Regions from separate parts of the Stenotrophomonas chelatiphaga genome, predicted to be linked through region 1. Evidence: predicted binding sites of a transcription regulator. Region 1 holds the regulator's gene; the other holds the start of a gene.
What was found. Region 1 encodes FliA, which starts transcription of late flagellar genes. Its sites were predicted from a motif close to TAAAGTTTNNCNNNCNNNGGCCGATAA; they were not measured.

Region 1 (9,079 bases):
CCTGCGCAATGAAGTGGCCGGCATGCGCCAGGTCATCGAACGCGAGATGCACCGCTTCACCGACGAGCGCCTGCGCGGCAACCCGGTGCGTGCCACCGCGCTGGACCTGATGGACGAATACGGCTTCGACGCCGGCATCGCCCGCGACGTGGTGCTGCAGATTCCGCTGGACACCGAAGCCCACCGTGGCCGCGGCCTGATGCTGGGCCTGCTGTCGCGCAAGCTGCCGATCTCCCCGGTCGACCCGCTGGAGGCCGGCGGCGTGATCGCGCTGGTCGGCCCCACCGGTGCCGGCAAGACCACCACCATCGCCAAGCTGGCGTCGCGCTTCGCCGAAGCCCACGCCCCGCGCGATGTCGCCCTGGTCACCACCGATACCGCGCGCATCGGCGCCCGCGAGCAGCTGTACGGCTTCGGCCGCCAGCTCGGCATCGCCGTGCATGAAGCCAACAGCGGAACCGACCTGGACCAGCTGCTGGAGCGCCTGAAGGATTACAAGCTGGTGCTGATCGACACCGCCGGCGTCGGCCCGCGCGACCGCACCCTGGCCTCGCAGCTGCAGTGGCTGCGTGCCGCACGCCAGGTCAGCACCCTGCTGGTGCTGCCGGCCAACACCAGCTTCGGCGACATGGACGAAGTGGTGCGCCGCTTCAGCGCCGCCAACCTGCAGGGCGTGGTGCTGAGCAAGCTGGACGAAACCGGCCGCTTCGGCACTGCCTTGTCGGTGGCCGTCGACCACCGCCTGCCGATCACCTGGGTGACCGACGGCCAGGACGTTCCCGAAGACCTGCACCGGGCCAGTGCAGCCAATCTCGTACTTCGCCTTGAAGATTTGCGCCGCGCGGCCGATATGCCCTGCAACCCGGAGTTGAACCATGCCGTCGCGTGAGTACGCCAAGCTGACCACCGCCTTCCCGTTGTCGGCCACCCGCAGCCAGCCGCTGGGCCCGGTCCGCACCATCGCCGTCACCGGCGGCAAGGGCGGCGTGGGCAAGACGAACGTTTCGGCCAACATGGCCGTGGCGCTCGCTGGCATGGGCAAACGCACGCTGCTGCTGGACGCCGACCTCGGCCTGGCCAACATCGACGTGATCCTGGGCCTGAAGCCGGAGTTCACCCTGGCCGACCTGATCGCCGGCCGCTGCACGCTGGAAGAGGTCATCATCGAAGGCCCGAACGGGGTGCTGGTGGTGCCTGCCGCGTCCGGTCGCCGGCACATGGCCGAACTGGCCCCGGCCGAACATGTCGGCCTGGTCAATGTGTTCTCCGAACTGGAGCGCGACCTGGATGTCATGGTGGTCGATACCGCCGCCGGCATCACCGATGGCGTCCTCACCTTCTGCCAGGCCGCCCAGGACACCGTGGTGGTGGTGTGTGACGAGCCGGCGTCGATCACCGATGCCTACGCCCTGATCAAGGTGCTGTCGCGCGAACGCGGCGTGGACCGGATCCAGGTGGTGGCCAACATGGTGCGCGACCCGAACGAAGGCCGCGTGCTGTATGAAAAGCTGAGCCGGGTCTGCGAAAAGTTCCTCGCCGACGTGTCGCTGAACTACCTCGGCTGCGTGCCGCAGGACGACTGGCTGCGCCTTTCCGTGCAGCGCCAGCAGCCGGTGGTGAAGGCCTACCCGTCCAGCCCGTCGGCCTTGGCGATCAACGAAATCGCCCGCCGCACCGCCCGCTGGCAGGCCCCGACCGAGCCACGCGGCGGCGTCGAGTTCTTCCTCGAACGCATCCTCAAGCAGCGCGGGGTGGTCGCATGAAAGGCGCAGCGCAGTACCGCGAAGTACAGCGCACCGCGGCAACCGAATGCATCAACCAGCATTCGGACCTGGTGCGCCGCATCGCCCATCACCTGGCCGCCCGGCTGCCCGCCAGCGTGGAGGTCGACGACCTGATCCAGGCCGGCATGATGGGGCTGATCGAGGCCTCGCGCAGCTACGACGCCGACCAGGGCGCGTCGTTCGAAACCTACGCCTCGATCCGCATCCGTGGCTCGATGATCGACGAGATCCGCCGTGGCGACTGGGTGCCGCGCTCGGTGCATCGCCGTGCCCGCGACGCCGCCGCGACCATCCGCCGGCTGGAACAGGCCAGTGGCCGCGCCGCATCGGCCACCGAAGTCGCCGCGGCGATGGACATCCCGCTGCCGGAGTACCTGCGGCTGATGGAAGATGCCTCGCGCGGCCAGGTGCTGAGCCTTGAATCGCGCATCGAAGACCAGGGCGAGCTGGACACCATCGCCCAGGGCGGCCCGACCCCGCAGCAGGTGCTCGAACGCAGCCAGTTCGGCAGCGAACTGGGCAAGGCCATCGGCCACCTGCCCGAGCGCGAGCAGCTGGTGCTGTCGCTGTATTACGAACAGGAACTCAACCTTAAAGAGATCGGCGCAGTGCTCGGCGTGAGCGAGTCGCGGGTCTGCCAGATCCATGGCCAGGCGGTATTGCGCCTGCGTGGCCGCCTGAAAACCTTCGAGGCCGTTGACGCGGGCCTGGAAGCGTAAGTACCCAAGAGGAATCAAGCTTTGAACAAGAACATGCGCATCCTGATCGTCGACGACTTTTCGACCATGCGTCGCATCGTCAAGAACCTGCTCGGCGACCTCGGCTTCACCAACACCGCCGAAGCCGAAGATGGGCATGCCGCGCTGGCCATGCTGCAGAGCCAGCCCTTCGATTTCGTGGTCACCGACTGGAACATGCCGGTGATGACCGGCATCGAGCTGCTGAAGGCGATCCGCGCCGATGCACGGCTGAAGACCCTGCCGGTGCTGATGGTCACCGCCGAAGCCAAGCGCGAGCAGATCATCGAAGCGGCCCAGGCCGGGGTGAACGGCTACATCATCAAGCCGTTCACCGCACTGACCCTGCAGGAGAAGCTCGGCAAGATCTTCGAACGCCTGGCGGCGAGCGCCTGATGGCCGTTGTCATGGACGCACCGATGGACAAGGCCTGGCTGGTACAGCGGCTGCAGGAAGCGCTTGCCGCGCTGGAAGCCGGCGACGAGGGCGGCTGGCGCGTGCAGATCGACGCCCTGGCCGCGGCACGCACCCAGCCGATGATGGCAGGCCTGTCACGGCTGGCGCGCGAGCTCGGCCAGGCACTGGGCGAGCTGCCCACCGTCAGCACCGATGCCGGTGAGCTGGACGATGCCTGCGCGCGCCTGGACCACGTGGTGACGATGACCGAACAGGCCACCCACCGCACCCTGGACCTGACCGAGGAATGCCGCGCCCTGACCGCCCGCCTCGATGATGAGGCCCTGCCGTTGCTGGAGCAGCAGCAGGCGCTCGAGCGCATCCGCCACAACCTGACCGAGATCGCCCTGACCCAGAGCTACCAGGACCTGACCGGGCAGATCATCCGCCGCGTGGTCGGCATCGTGCGCCGCGTGCACGAAGGCTTCGGTGCACTGGGCCTGCCGCCGGAACTGCAGGCGCAGCGCCAGCAGGGCCGCCATGAGCCGGCGCTGGCCGGGCCGGCGGTACACGGCGTGGACCGCCATGCGGTGTCCCAGCACGACGCCGACGACCTGCTGTCCGACCTGGGGCTCTGACGATGAGTGGAATCGCCGACGACATCGCTGCCGACTTCATCATCGAGGCGCAGGAAATCCTTGATCGTCTCGGCGAGCAGCTGGTCACCCTGGAACAGGACCCGCAGGACAGCGCGCAGCTCAATGCGGTGTTCCGCGGTTACCACACGCTGAAAGGCGGCGCCGGTTTCCTCGGCATCACCGCCATGGTCGAACTGTGCCACGCCGCCGAAGAGACCCTCGGGCTGGTGCGTGCCGGCCAGGCCACGCTGCAGCCGCATCACTTCGATGCCGGCCAGCAGTCGCTGGACTACCTGCAGGCGATGCTCGATTCGGTGTCGGCCGGCGAAGAACCCGGGCATGCCCCGCCGGACCTGATCGCCCAGTTCGACGTCGGCGCGGCCCCGGCCAGCACCGCCGCGGCGTCGAGCGATCCATCGCTGATCAGCGATGACGAATTCGAAGCCCTGCTTGACCAGCTGCATGGGGGCGGCGCCCCCACCGCGGTGGCTGCCAAGGCCGCCGATGCGATGATCAGCGAAGACGAATTCGAAGCGTTGCTCGACCAGCTGCACGGCGGTGCCATACCCGGCGCCCAGGCCGTTGCCCCGGTGGCCGCTGCGCCTGCGCCGGTACCGGCCAAGGCCGCCCCGGCCGCCGCGCGTGCACCTGCGGCCACGGCGGCCGCCGCACCCAGGCCCGCCAAGCCGCTGGCCGAAGCCGAACAGACCGTGCGCGTGGATACCAAGCGCCTGGACGCCATCGTCAACCTGATCGGCGAACTGGTGCTCTCGCGCAACCGGCTCAAGACCCTGCGTGCGCGCCTGCGCGATGAAGAGCTCGACCGCGCCGTTTCCACCCTGGACATCGCCACCGCACGGCTGCAGTCGGCGGTGATGCGGACCCGCATGCAGCCGGTCGGCAAGGTGTTCTCGCGCTTCCCCAAGGTCGCCCGCGACGTGGCCCGCTCGCTGAGCAAGGAAGTCGAGCTGGAACTGGTCGGCGCGGAAACCGAGCTGGACCGCAACCTGGTCGAAGCACTGGCCGACCCGCTGGTGCACCTGGTCCGCAATGCCATCGACCACGGCGTGGAAATGCCCGACCTGCGTGAAGCACAGGGCAAGCCGCGCAGTGGCCACGTCCGCCTTTCGGCACAGCAGGAAGGCGACTATGTCAGCATCGAAGTGCAGGACGATGGCGCCGGCATCGATCCGGAACGGCTGCGCGCCAAGGCGCGCGAAAAAGGCCTGATCGATCCGGAAGCCGCCGCCCGCCTGAGCAGCGAGGAATGCCTGCACCTGGTGTTCCTGCCCGGTTTCTCCACCAAGGCCCAGGTCACCGACATCTCCGGTCGCGGGGTCGGCATGGACGTGGTGCAGTCGCGCATCCGCGAACTCAGCGGACAGATCCAGATCCAGTCCGAACTGGGCCGCGGCAGCCGCTTCATGATCCGCGTCCCGCTCACCCTGGCGATCCTGCCCACCCTGCTGGTGCAGGCCGGCGAGGACGTCTACGCGCTGCCGCTGGCGCGCGTGCTGGAAGTGCTGCACGCGCCGGCCACCTCGCTGGGCTGGTTCGATGGCCGCGCGGTGCTCGACCGTCGCTCGCATACGCTTGCGCTGGTGGACCTGCGCCAGTGGCTGGACGTGGAGCCGATGCAGTCCAACCTGCTGACCATCGTGGTGCTGCAGGCCGGTGAAGCGCGCTTCGGACTGGTCGTGGACCAAGTGCGCGGCCGCGAAGAAGTGGTCATCAAGCCGCTGCCCAAGGCACTGCGCGGACTGCGCGGTTACGCCGGCGCCACCCTGATCGGCGACGGCCGGATGGCGCTGATCCTCGATGTCGACGGGCTTCGCAGCCCGCACGACTGAATTGAAACTGTGACGTCGGTCGGCCCGCTGCCGGCCGCCAGCTCAAGTCACGCCGCACCGGGCCGATAACCGATCCATGGACAGACTCAGCCTCATAGGACTCTTCCTCGCCTTGGCGTCACTGGTAGGGGGCAGCATCCTCAAGGGCGCTGGCCTGGCGTCGCTGTGGTCGCCGGCCGCGTTCGTGATCGTGATCGTGGGCACCCTTGCTTCGATCCTGCTGCACACCGCTCCGGCGGTGTTCAAGCATGCCTTCACCATCGTGCGCTGGGTGATCCGCCCGCCCCAGAGCGATCGCCGCCAGCTGATCACCCAGATCGTGGAATGGAGCAACATCGCCCGTCGCCAGGGCCTGCTGGGCCTGGAAGCACAGGTGGAAGCGCAGTCCGACCCGTTCCTGCGCAAGGGCCTGCAACTGCTGGTCGACGGCGTAGAGCCGGAAACCATCCGGCACATGCTGGAGATCGAACTGAGCAGTCAGGAACACAAGGACCTGGCCGCCTCCAAGGTGTTCGAGGCGATGGGCATCTATGCACCGACCCTGGGCATCATCGGCGCGGTGCTGGGCCTGATCGCCGTGATGAAGAACCTGGCCGATCCGAGCAAGCTCGGCCATGGCATCGCCGCGGCCTTCACCGCCACCATCTACGGCATCGCCTCGGCCAACCTGCTGTTCCTGCCGGTGTCGGCCAAGCTCAAGAGCGTGATCGCGCACAACACCCGGGACCGCGAGATGGCCATCGAAGGCCTGATCTCGATCGCGCTGGGCGAGAACCCGCGCAACATCGAATCCAACCTGAGCGGGTTCCTGCACTGACATGGCCCGCCGCAAGCACCACGAAGAGCATGCCAACCATGAGGCCTGGGCGATTCCGTACGCCGACCTGATGACGCTGCTGCTTGCCTTCTTCGTGGTGATGTATGCGATCTCTTCAGTCAACGAAGGCAAGTACCGCGTGGTCGCCGCCGCGCTCAGCACCGCCTTCGGTTCGGCCCCGCGCACCCTCAATCCGGTGCAGGTCGGCAGCAACCAGGTCAAGGGCGGCGGCTGGGATGCGCCGTCGGTGATCAACGCCGGCAGCCGCGTGGGACCCTCCGCGCCGGCCCCGGCCAACGATCCGTCGCTGCTCCCGGCAATGGCATCGCAGATGCGCTCACCGGTCTCTTTCCGTGACCAGGACCAGCTCAAGCAGGCCGAGCGCCAGCTCAACGCGATCGCCGACCGGCTGACCGCCACGCTGGCGCCGCTGATCGACCGCGGCATGATCACCGTGCGCCGCACCGAGCTGTGGATCGAAGTGGAGATCAACAGCGACATCCTGTTCCCGACCGGCGCCTCGGTGCTGGACGTGCAGGCGCGCGACACCCTGTCCACCCTCGCCGGCGTGCTGCGCGATGTACCCAACAGCGTGCGCGTGGAAGGCCACACCGACAACGTGCCGATCGCCACCGCGCAGTTTCCTTCCAACTGGGAACTGTCGGCCGCGCGTGCCGCCAGCGTGGTCCACCTGTTCGCCGACCAGGGCCTGCAGCCGGCGCGCCTGGCGATGGTCGGCTACGGCGAATTCCGCCCGCGCGAGGACAACGCCAGCGCCGTCGGCCGCAACCGCAACCGGCGCGTGATGGTGATCATCCTGGCCGACACCACGCACGGCGTGGACCCGATCAGCGAGCGGCTCAATGCCTCCACCGGCAGCGCTGCGCCCGCGCCGATCACCCCGATTTCCTTACCCCCCACCCCGCAGGCGCCGCGTGCGCCTGCAGCGGCCGGCAGCCCGATCGGCGCCGCCGTCACCCCCGCCATGAAGGAGTAGACCGATGCGCATCTGGGCAATCGCCAACCAGAAGGGCGGCGTCGGCAAGACGACCACCACCCTGGCGCTGGGCCGGCAACTGGCCGCGTCGGGTCACCGTGTGCTGCTGATCGATCTCGACCCGCATGCATCACTGACCCGCTCGTTCGGGATCCCGCTGGATCCGCCGCCGGCCGGCGTGCTGGAACTGTTCGCCGCACCGCCGGCCGAACTGGCCACGCTGTGCCATGCCAGCCGCATCCCGGGTTTGGACCACGTCTGCGCGCAGTCGGCGCTGGCCACGCTGGAACGGCGCAGCGCCAACCAGCCCGGGCTGGGCCTGTCGCTGCAGAACGCGCTGGCACGCCACGCCGGGCGTCACGATTACATCCTGCTCGACTGCGCGCCCACGCTCGGCCTGTTGATGATCAACGCGCTGGCCGCGGCCGATCGCCTGATCATCCCCACCCAGGCCGAACCGCTGGCCCTGCACGGGCTGGATGGCATGGTCCGCACCGGTGAGATGGTTGAACGTTCGCGTCGTCGCCCGCTGCCGATGTCGATCCTGCCGACCCTGTTCGACCGCCGCACCCGCGCCGGCAACGAAAGCCTGCGGCAGATGCAGGACAGCCATGGCACGCGTGTCTGGGAAGACGCGATCCCGGTGGATACGCGGATGAGCAACGCCGCCACGCTGATGGCGCCGGTGGAGGGGGACGATTATCCGGGCCGCGGCCTGGCCGCTTACCGCCGTGCACTGGACTGGATCCTGGCCGACGATGCGCGTGCACTGGAGCAGGCCGCATGAACAACGAAACCGTGCTGGACGATTACCTGGAACAGCTGCTGGGCGAGGCCACCACGGCGGTCGCCGAACCGCAGGCCACCACGGCCGTGGCAGCCGCTCCCGACGCCGCCGCCGAGCCCACCGCCGAACGCGAACCGACCTGGGACGACCTGCCGGACGAGGTGGTCTACGAGACCGGGCCGGCCAGCAGCGAAGACCCCGCGCTGATGGACGAAGCCAGCCTGCAGGCCGCCTTCGACGCCGCCGCCGAAGCGCCGCCGACTGCCGTGCAGACGGCGCCGGAACCGGAACCAGAACCCACCTGGGACGACCTGCCGGACGAAGTCATCTATGAGACCGGTGAAGCGATCAGCGCAGTGCTGACCAACGCGGACAGTCCTTCGCTGGAAGCGGCCTTCGCCGCCGCCGCCGATCCCATCGCCGCGCTCGTCGCACCGCCGCCGGCCATGCCCCCCGCGGTGCCGGCCCTGCCGCCACGTACCGTGGCGCGCGCGGTGCCGGCACTGGCGCAAGCCAACGCCAACCCGCCCAGCACCTGGCAGGAACTGCAGGAACAGGCCCGGCAGAGCGGCTACGCGTCATCCCCGCAACGACGCGCCACCGAGCGCAGCTCGCGCTGGCTGCGGCTGCGCTGCGGCAGCCAGGCCTATGCACTGGAACTGCTGAAAGTGCAGGAAGTGGTGCTGCCGGTGCCGCTGCTGCCCCTGCGCGGCACCGCCCCGGCGATGCTCGGCATCATGAACCTGCGTGGCCAGGTGGTACCTGTAATGGACCTGGGCATCCATCTCGGCGGAGCCCCCGCCGGCGAAGACGCCCTGACCCGCATCGTGGTGCTGGAAGAAAACGGCGAGATCATGGGCCTGCGCGTGACCGCAGTGGAAGATGTCACCAACCTCAGCGACTCGCAGATAGAGCCCCCCGACACCGCCCGCATCTGCCGCATCAGCAACGACATCTTCCGCGGCGTAGCCCGCCTCCACCAGCAACCGATGATCCTCCTCGACGCCACCCAGCTGCTGAACTGACACACCAGCCCAGGCTGGAGGCAAGCGCTGCGCCCTTGCCCTTGCCCT
Region 2 (9,079 bases), on a different contig from region 1:
TCAGCAGGGTGGCGCCACTGTCCAGCGTGGTGGCGTCGTCCACCTGCAGCTGGCGCGGTTCGATGCCGTTGCCCACGAACAGCAGCAGGTTCTCGCGCTCCTGCTTGGCCAACACGTGGCTGAGGTCGTTGGGCATGGCCAGGTGATCGGACGACACCACGATCAGCGTGTCCTTGCCGTACGGGCTGGCCTGGATGCGCGCGACCAGCTGGGAGATCAGGCGGTCGGTGCATTTCAGGGCGTTGAGCAGGCCGATATTGCCGTGCTCGCTTTCATAGCGCTCATTCCGGCACGACACCGGCAGGTGCCCCGCAGGATGATGGGTGTCCATGGTCAGCGTGGTCAGCATGAACGGCTCTTTGCCGCGCGAGAGCTCTTCGAAGCGGCGATACGCGGTGTCCAGCAGCACGTCGTCATGCACGCCCCAGGCCGAGTAGTGGATGCGGCCGACCTTCTTCTGCTGCTTGAACCACGCCAGGTCGTGCACTTCATCGAAACCGTGGCTGGCCAGGAACTGGCCCTTGCCGGCGAACTGCCCATTGGCGCCGCCCAGGTAATGGTTGGTGTAACCCTGCTGCTTCAGGTAGTCGCCCAGGCACACCGCCTTGGGCAGGAAGCTGCCCATGCGGTCCATGCTGTTTTCATCGCCCTGGGCGGTGGTCAGCGGCACGCCGCACATCGACGCCACCAGCCCGGCGATGGTCCAGCCGCTGCCTTCCGGCGAGTCCAGCCCGCGCACATCGAGCGAGCGCGCCGCCAGTTTGTTGAGGTTGGGCATCAGGCCGGGGAAGACCTTCTCATCCAGATAGGTGCGTTCCAGGCTTTCGCCGTAGATCCACACGATGTTGCGCGGACGTTGCAGCGGCTGCGTCGGCACCTGGTACTCGGGTGCGATCCCGGCGAAATCGACCGGGCGCAGCTGGTAATACAGGCGCTGGCCATCGGCGAACAGTGGGCTGATGAATATCGCCAGCAGCCAGACACCGGCGAAGCCGACGAACAGTTTCCGGCCGTTGCGCGGCCGCTGCCAACGCTTGATGCGCACCAGCGCGAACGGCAGCAGCGAGACCAGCAGCAGGGCGATATAGCCGGCGATGACACGCTTGAAATCGGACACACCCGCGCCTTCCATGTCGGCACCGAGGTGGTACAACGTGGCCGCATTCAGGCCATCGCCGGACAACTGGTCGATCAACCACCAGCTGCTCAGTGCGATCAGCAGGACCGAAAGCAGGCCGGCCTTCCACCACAACCACTTGCTGGAAACCAGCAACAGCCAGGCGAGCACGAACAGCGTAAGCAACAGAATCCAGAGCATGGGCGTATTCGGCAGTGACGGAGGTGGTGATGGACGTCGTACCGACGCGTGTCCATCCGACCGGAACTGCCAACCACATCTGCATGACAGCCCGATGACTGGATCATGCCTGCACGAACCTGACTGAAATGTTTGTTGAAAACGACAATCACTGCGATGTCGTCAGCTTTGTGCAGCGTGCGTGAAGCGCGCTGCATTGCCAGGTTGGATCTAGCGGTGTCCGCGTTCTTCGCGTGCGCGTGCACGCCGATCAAACAGCAACGCACTGGTGATGATGCCGAGGCCGAGGAACACACCGATCAACATCAATACCATCGCAATAGCGGGATAACCGAACAGGTGCACGCCGTTGTCCACCTTCATCATCAAGGCCGATGCCAGGATCAGTGCGGCGGTGACGATGCCGGCGGACACGCGGTTGGCGATCTTCTGCAGGTTCTCCATCAGCCGCGATTCTTCCAGGCCGGTCACCTTCATCTGCAGCCGGTTTTCCGCCAACAGCGCCAGGATGTCGGTCATCTTGCGCGGACCCACGCGCAGCAGCTCCTGCACTTCCATCGCTTCGCTGGCCAGGTTGGCCGCCGACAGCGATTTCTTCAGCCGCGCGCGCATCACGTGCTGCAGCTGCTTTTCCACGATGCGCCGCGTGTCCAGCGTGGGCGACAGCAGCCGGCACACGGTTTCAAGGTTCAGCAGCGCCTTGCCGATCAGGCTCAGCTCCGGCGGCGTGCGCAGCCCGCTGGCGGTGGCGATGCGCACCATGTCCAGCACCACGCGGCCTTCGGAATAATGGTTGCTGGCGGCGTAGCGGGCGATCATCTGGCCCGTCTCGCGCAGGTAACGTTCTTCTTCGAACGATTCCAGCCGCGTGCTGATGGCGATGATCTCATCGGCCACTTCCTCGCCGCGTCCGTCGACGGCGGCAAACAGGACCTTCAACAGGCGCTCGCGCAGTCGCGGTGGCATGTGCGCGACCATGCCCAGATCGAAGATCGCCAGCCGTCCGTCATGGGTAACGCGCAGGTTGCCCGGGTGGGGATCGGCATGGATTTCGCCGTGCACGAAGATCTGGTCCAGATAGCCGCGGATCAACGCGGCCGCCAGCGGATCCATCGATTGTTCGGTACGGCGGATGTCCGGGATCATGTCCACGCGCACGCCGTCGGCCAGCTGCATGGTCAGCACGCGATGGCTGCAGTAGTCCCATACCGGCTGCGGCACCCACAACGGCTTGAACGGACGCAGGTGCTGCCCGAAGCGCTGCAGGTTCTCCGCTTCGGCCTGGTAGTCCAGCTCCTGCACCAGGGTCTTGGCGAACTCGTTGAGCCAGTCGCGCAGGCGGACACGGCGGCCGACCTGGGTCAGGTGGTCGGCGGCCAGCGCGAAGCTGCGCAGCGCTTCCAGGTCCGAACGCAGCTGGGCGGCGACTTCCGGCTTCTGCACTTTCACCGCCACTTCGCGGCCATCGCGCAGCGTTGCGCGGTGGACCTGGGCGATCGAAGCACAGCCCAGCGGCACTGGATCGAAGCTGGCAAACAGGGTCGACACCGGAGCGCCGAGTTCCTTTTCGATGATGGTGTGGATGCGTTCGACCGGGATCGGCGCGACGCTTTCCTGCATCCGCTCCAGCGCCGTGGCGAACTCCACCGGCACCATGTCCGGCCGGGTGGACAGCATCTGGCCCAGCTTGACGAAGGTCGGGCCGAGCGATTCCAGGTCGGTGACGAACTGTTCCGGATTGCCGTCCGGCGGCACGTCGGGGGCGCCGGCAGCTTCCAGGTTCATCCCGGAGAACACGCCGGAATTGCGGTAGCGCATCAGCAACCGCAGGATCTGGCTGCGGCGGTTCATGCCGGTGATCAACGGCGGGTCGGTGGGCGCGGCAGACGGGTTGTTCAAGCAGGACTCCGCGACGGTACAGGAGGCCCAGTGTGGCCGCGGCCAAGTGGTGGAGCGGTGAATCCGCGGGTGTGTTTCGGGATTCACGCCTTTTCAGTCAGAATCCAGCCTCGACCCTCCCCTACAACATGGACCCTTCATGGCCGGCGCCAGCCTGTTCACCCTGCTCGACGACATCGCCACCCTGCTGGACGATGTGGCGGTCCTGACCAAGGTCGCGGCAAAAAAGACCGCCGGCGTGCTCGGCGATGACCTGGCGCTCAACGCGCAGCAGGTCACCGGCATGAGCGCCAACCGCGAGCTGCCGGTGATCTGGGCGGTGGCCAAGGGATCGCTGGTCAACAAGGTCATCCTGGTGCCGGCGGCGCTGGCGATCAGCGCGCTGGAGGCCTGGCTGAAATCGCGTGGCTACAACGTGCCGCTGATCGTGCCGCTGATGATGCTCGGTGGTGCTTTCCTGTGCTACGAAGGCGTGGAGAAGCTGGCCCATCGCTTCCTGCACCCAGCCGAAGAAGACCAGGCCAAGCAGGCGGAGCGGCGCCAGGCGCTGGCCAACGAGCAGGTAGACATGGTGGCCTTCGAGAAGGACAAGATCAAAGGCGCGATCCGCACCGATTTCATCCTGTCGGCCGAGGTGATCGTGCTGACGCTGGGCGTGGTGGTCACCTCCGGCGCGGCGTTCACCCAGCAGCTGCTGACCTTGAGCGTGGTCGCGCTGGCGATGACCGTGTTCGTCTACGGGCTGGTGGCGGGCATCGTCAAGATCGACGACGCCGGCCTGTATCTGGCCAGGAAGGGCGGGGCGGTGGCGGCGTTCGGGCGCGGCATGGTGGCGAGTGCGCCGTGGCTGATGAAGTTCCTGTCCATCGCCGGTACCGCGGCGATGTTCCTGGTCGGTGGCGGTATCCTGGTGCACAACGTGCCGGCGCTGCACCACTGGGTGCTGGAGCATGGTGGTGAAGGGCAGTGGGCATGGCTGGTCAACGCGCTGGTGAACGTGGGCGTGGGCCTGGTGATCGGCGCGCTGGTGCTGGGTGCGGTGATGCTGGTGCAGAAGCTGCGCGGCAAGCAGGCGCACTGACAGGTAGTGACGGCCGCTGGCCGTCAACGCCGTTTGCCGCAGCCTCGGTGGGGGATGATGCCCGGTGCTGGGTGACGATGCCCGCGTTGGTGGGTGACGACCGTTGGTCGTCACGACGCTGCAGGCGAAAAGCTGTGACGACCAACGGTCGTCACCCACCGTGGGGGCGAGGTTTGACGGCCAGCGGCCGTCACTACCGGGGGGCGAGGTTTGACGGCCAGCGGCCGTCACTAATGGGGGGCAAGGTCTGACGGCCAGCGGCCGTCGCTACCGGGCCTGACGCCTCAGCCGGCCTGCACGCGATTGCGGCCCAGCCGCTTGGCCGCGTACAGCGCTTCGTCGGCACGGCGCAGCAAGGACTCGGCGCTGTCGCCGGTGCTCCACTGCGCCAGCCCGGCACTGAAATGCACCGGCACGCGCTGGTCCTGCACGTTCAACACGCGCTGGGCCAGTGAGCGCTGCAGGCGCTGCAGGGTGGACATGCTGTCCGCCCCCGGGGTGTCCGGCATGACCAGCACGAACTCGTCGCCGCCCAGCCGCGCCACGCTGTCGCTGGCGCGCAGCAGCAGCTGGCAGACACTGACGAAATGCTTGAGCACGGCATCGCCACCGGCGTGGCCGAACTGCGAGTTGGTCTGGCCGAACTCGTCCAGGTCGATCACCGCGACCGCCAGCGCGCTGCCGCCGCGTGCGGAACGGGCGAGTTCGGACTGCAGCAGCTCATCCAGTCCGCGCCGGTTGAGCGCACCGGTCAGCGGATCGGTGCGGACCAGGTCGGTCACTTCGCGCAGGTCCTGTTCCAGCTGGGCGATGCGCTGCTCGGCCACTTCCACCTCCAGGCGGGCATTGGCCAGATGGTCGCGTGCCTGCGCGGCCTGTTGCTGCACCCGCCCGGTGTCCTGCAGCACCGCCTGCAGCAGCTGGTTGAGGTCGGCGATGCTGCGTGCTTCGCGCAGCGCCAGGGCGTAGCTGCTGATGCGGTCGTGGTACTCGCCGGTGCTGTTGGCCATGCCGTCCAGCTGCTGCACGAAGTCGCCCATCAGCCCGCGCATCGCGGCCTTGGATTCGCTGATGCCCTGCTTGAGCAGGCCCTGCTTGTAGATCATCTGGCGCAGTTCGCTGCGGGTTCGTTCGACCGCCGCGGTGTCCAACGGACCGGACAACAGCTGGCGCACGGCATCGATCTGCCCGTGCAGCCAGGCACCGTCGTCGAGCAGCTCGCTGATGTTCTCCAGCAGCAGGTCGAACAGGCCCAGCAGCAGTTCATCGCGTTCCTGCCAGGCCTCGCTGCGCACGCCGATCTGGTGGCCCAGTTCGCGCTGGCCCTGTTCCAGCGCATCCAGCGGCTGGCCGGGCTGCCATTGCTTCCAGGCGGCGGCCTGCGCCACGGCCTGCTCGCGCAGCTGCGGGTCGTGCTGCAGCAGGCCCGCCACGGTGATGCCGAGCACCTGGCGCAGCTGTTCGCGCAGGCGGTCACCGTCGGGCGGCGCATCCGGGGCATGCAGTTCGATGGTGCGGATGTACTTGTCGATCAGCTGGCGCATCGCGCGGCCGTAGCGCGGCCAGTCCGCATCGGCCTGCGCTGACTGCAGGCGATCACCCATGTCGCCCAGCTCGCCGGGCAGGGTCGCCATGCCATCGGCAAAAGCCGCCAGCAGGGATTCGGGGTGTGCGGCGTGCGCGAACAGCTGCTGCAGGCTGAGTCCATTGCCGCCGCGGGTGACCGCGCGCGGGCCGTCGCTGCCCGCGGCGCCCGCACGGACCAGCGCCAGCGATCCAAGCTGGGTGCCGGGGGCGGGGCGGGAATCGCGGCGGTCCGTCATGCGGGGTGTCCGGGAGAGGCAAAGGCTGGTGACAGCATATCGGCGTGGCCGACGTTGGCTTTATACCCGTGCAGCGTTCACGATGGGGAAAATGAACCAGGGGAGAAGGCGATGCGGGTGATGTTGCTGGGCGCGACCGGACTGGTAGGGGGGCAGGCACTGGGGCTGTTGCTGGACGATCCGCGCTGCACGGCGCTGGTCGCGCCGAGCCGGCGGCCGCTGCCGGTGACCGCGCCCAAGCTGGACAATCCGGTGCTGGATTTCGAACACCTGCCCGGCACCGCGCCGTGGTGGGCGGTGGATGCGGTGATCTGCGCGCTGGGCAGCACGATGGCCCAGGCCGGCAGCCGCGATGCCTTCAAGCGCATCGACCACGACTACCCGTTGACCTTCGCCGGGCAGGCCCACGCGCATGGCGCCGGCACCTTCGTGCTGAACTCCGCGGCCGGCGCGGACGCGGGTTCGCGGTTCTTCTACAACCGGGTGAAGGGCGCGCTGGAACAGGACCTGCGCAGGCTGGAATTCGATTCGTTGACGCTGGTGCGGCCCGGGCTGATCGGCGGCCAGCGTGCGCACAAACGCACCGGCGAACACCTGGCACTGCAGGTGCTGGGCGTGCTGGGTCCGCTGCTGCCGCGCGGCTGGCGGATCAATCCGGCGGACAACATCGCCGCTGCCCTGGTGGATGCCGCGCTGGCGCCCCGGCCCGGCGAACACGTGGTCAGCGCGGCCGAGCTGGCCTGAGCACGCCGCGATGTCCCGCTCGCTGCGCCTGAACCGGCTGCTTCAGTTGTTGCGTCGCCATCGGCGACCGGTCCGCGGCCAGCTGCTCGCCGATACGTTGGGCATCAGCCTGCGCACGCTGTACCGCGACATCGCCACGCTGCAGCAGCAGGGCGCGGACCTGCGCGGTGAGGCCGGCATCGGCTATCTACTGCAGCCTGCTGACACCCTGCCGCCGCTGACCCTGCCGCCGGCGGAGATCGATGCGCTGGTGCTTGGGTTGCGCTGGGTGGCTTCGCGTGCCGATCCCGGGCTGGCCGAGGCGGCGCGTGATGCACTGGCCCGCATCGGCCACGCACTGCCGACCGAGCGCCGGCAGCAGCTGCAGACCAGTGGCCTGCGGGTCGGCCCTGCGCGGCCGATGGAGGCGGTCGTTGCGAGCTCGCTGCAGGTGGTCCGCGAGGCCATCGGTTCGCAGCAGCGCGTGGACATCGGCTACCGCGACCTGGCGGGATGCCGCAGCCAGCGGACCGTGTGGCCGTTCGCGCTGGCCTACTTCGACGAAGTTCCGATGCTGGCGGCGTGGTGCGAACTACGCGGCGGCTTCCGCCATTTCCGGCTGGACCGCATCGACTCCGCGCAGGCGCAGGACGCACGCTATCCCACGCCACGCAGCGCGCTGCTCGGACGCTGGCAGCGCGAGCAGGGCATCACGCCGGACTGGCTGGATCGCTGCTGACCGGAACTGTCAGCAGGGTGGCAGCAGGATGGACGCTCTTCCCAAGCGAGTGATCCCATGTTCAAGCCCGACGCCGTCATGCACTACGTACGCGATGTCCCTCTCAGCGCCGCTTTCTATGCCGGCATCATGGGCCGGCCGGCGAGCCAGCTTGCGCCTGGATTTGCCTTGTTCGTGGTTCCGGGCGGCCCCGCGCTGGGTCTGTGGCAACGCGAGGAGGTGCAGCCCACCGCCTTGGGCGCCCCCGGCGCGTGTGAGCTGACCATGGTGGTGGCCAGCGCTGCGGACGTTGTACGGATGCACGCGGCGTGGCTGGCGCTGGGGGTGGAGATCGCGCAGGCACCGGCAACGCTGGCGTTTGGCCATACCTTCGTTGGCCTGGACCCGGATGGGCATCGGTTGCGCGTGCACAGCCGGGCCGAAGGCCTGCCGCCGCGCGAGGCCTGAACGGAAAAGGGTCGGATCGACTGGCCTTGGCCAGGGATCCGACCCTTCCTTGACGGCCAGCGGCCGTCACTACCGTCTGACGGCCAGCGGCCGTCACTACCGCATCAGTTGGCCAGGGCCAGGTCGTCCATCATCGCGCGCAGGAAGCGCGCGGCTTCGCCGCCGGTGGCCACGCGGTGGTCGAAGGTGACCGACAGCGGGATCACCTTGTGCGCTTCCACGCCGCCCATCACCGGGGTCATCTGGTGGCGGGCACGGCCGGCGCCGACGATGGCCACGCACGGCGGTACCACCACCGGGGTGGCGTAGCGGCCGGCGAACATGCCGAAGTTGGACAGCGAGATCGTGTAGCCGCTCAGTTCCGAGGCGGCGATCGAACGCGCTTCCACCTGCTCACGCAGACGGTTGACGCCTTCGCGGATGCCGCGTGCATCGAGCATGTCGGCATTGCGCAGGGCCGGCACGAACAGGCCTTCCTCGGTATCCACCGCGATGCCCACGTCGACATGCGCGTGCAGGGTGCGGGTCAGCGCCTCGCCATCGAACCAGGCGTTCATCGCCGGAACCTTCTGGCAGGCCACCACGATCGCGCGCACCAGGCGCGCGGTGACATCGTTGCCCGGCAACCAGGCATGCAGGTCGGCGTCATCGTTCAGCGTGGTCGGAACGACCTTGCTGTGTGCATCGGCCATCACCCGCGCCATGTTGCGACGCACGCCCTTCAACTGTTCCGGCTGGCCCTTGGCGACCACGCCCGGCGGCTGGGTCCGCATCGGCTTGCCGGCGGCCGACATCGGCGCGCGCTGGCTTTCCACGCGTGCCGGTGCCGGTGCGGACACCGGCGCGGCCTGCGCTGCAGCCGCTGCAGCCGGCGCGGCGCCGACCTTGGCGCTGCCATCGGCGGCAGCCTGCTTGACGTCGGCCATGGTCACCGCACCCTCGGTACCGCTGGCGCGCACGCGCGACAGGTCCACGCCCAGCTTGCGCGCCATCGCACGCACCGCCGGCACGGCTTTGACCCCGCCGACAGCGACCGCCTGTTCGGCATG

Region 2: RTX79_RS16840 (GGDEF domain-containing protein) is a predicted target of FliA. The motif match lies at 6,158-6,184, and genes of this name have one in related genera.

Annotation. Positions count from the first base shown of each region.
Region 1 covers NZ_DAMBRS010000001.1:788,219-797,297, forward strand. Annotated here, with positions in the region: gene flhF (flagellar biosynthesis protein FlhF) at 1-889, shown strand, start outside; gene RTX79_RS03850 (MinD/ParA family ATP-binding protein) at 876-1,763, shown strand; gene RTX79_RS03855 (RNA polymerase sigma factor FliA) at 1,760-2,503, shown strand; gene cheY (chemotaxis response regulator CheY) at 2,525-2,917, shown strand; gene RTX79_RS03865 (protein phosphatase CheZ) at 2,917-3,555, shown strand; gene RTX79_RS03870 (chemotaxis protein CheA) at 3,558-5,405, shown strand; gene RTX79_RS03875 (flagellar motor protein) at 5,482-6,222, shown strand; gene motD (flagellar motor protein MotD) at 6,224-7,219, shown strand; gene RTX79_RS03885 (ParA family protein) at 7,224-8,006, shown strand; gene RTX79_RS03890 (chemotaxis protein CheW) at 8,003-9,031, shown strand.
Region 2 covers NZ_DAMBRS010000018.1:892-9,970, forward strand. Annotated here, with positions in the region: gene RTX79_RS16825 (phosphoglycerol transferase I) at 1-1,318, opposite strand, end outside; gene RTX79_RS16830 (ABC1 kinase family protein) at 1,529-3,169, opposite strand; gene RTX79_RS16835 (DUF808 domain-containing protein) at 3,357-4,298, shown strand; gene RTX79_RS16840 (GGDEF domain-containing protein) at 4,583-6,121, opposite strand; gene RTX79_RS16845 (NAD-dependent dehydratase) at 6,233-6,865, shown strand; gene RTX79_RS16850 (helix-turn-helix transcriptional regulator) at 6,876-7,583, shown strand; gene RTX79_RS16855 (VOC family protein) at 7,641-8,030, shown strand; gene RTX79_RS16860 (dihydrolipoamide acetyltransferase family protein) at 8,135-9,079, opposite strand, start outside.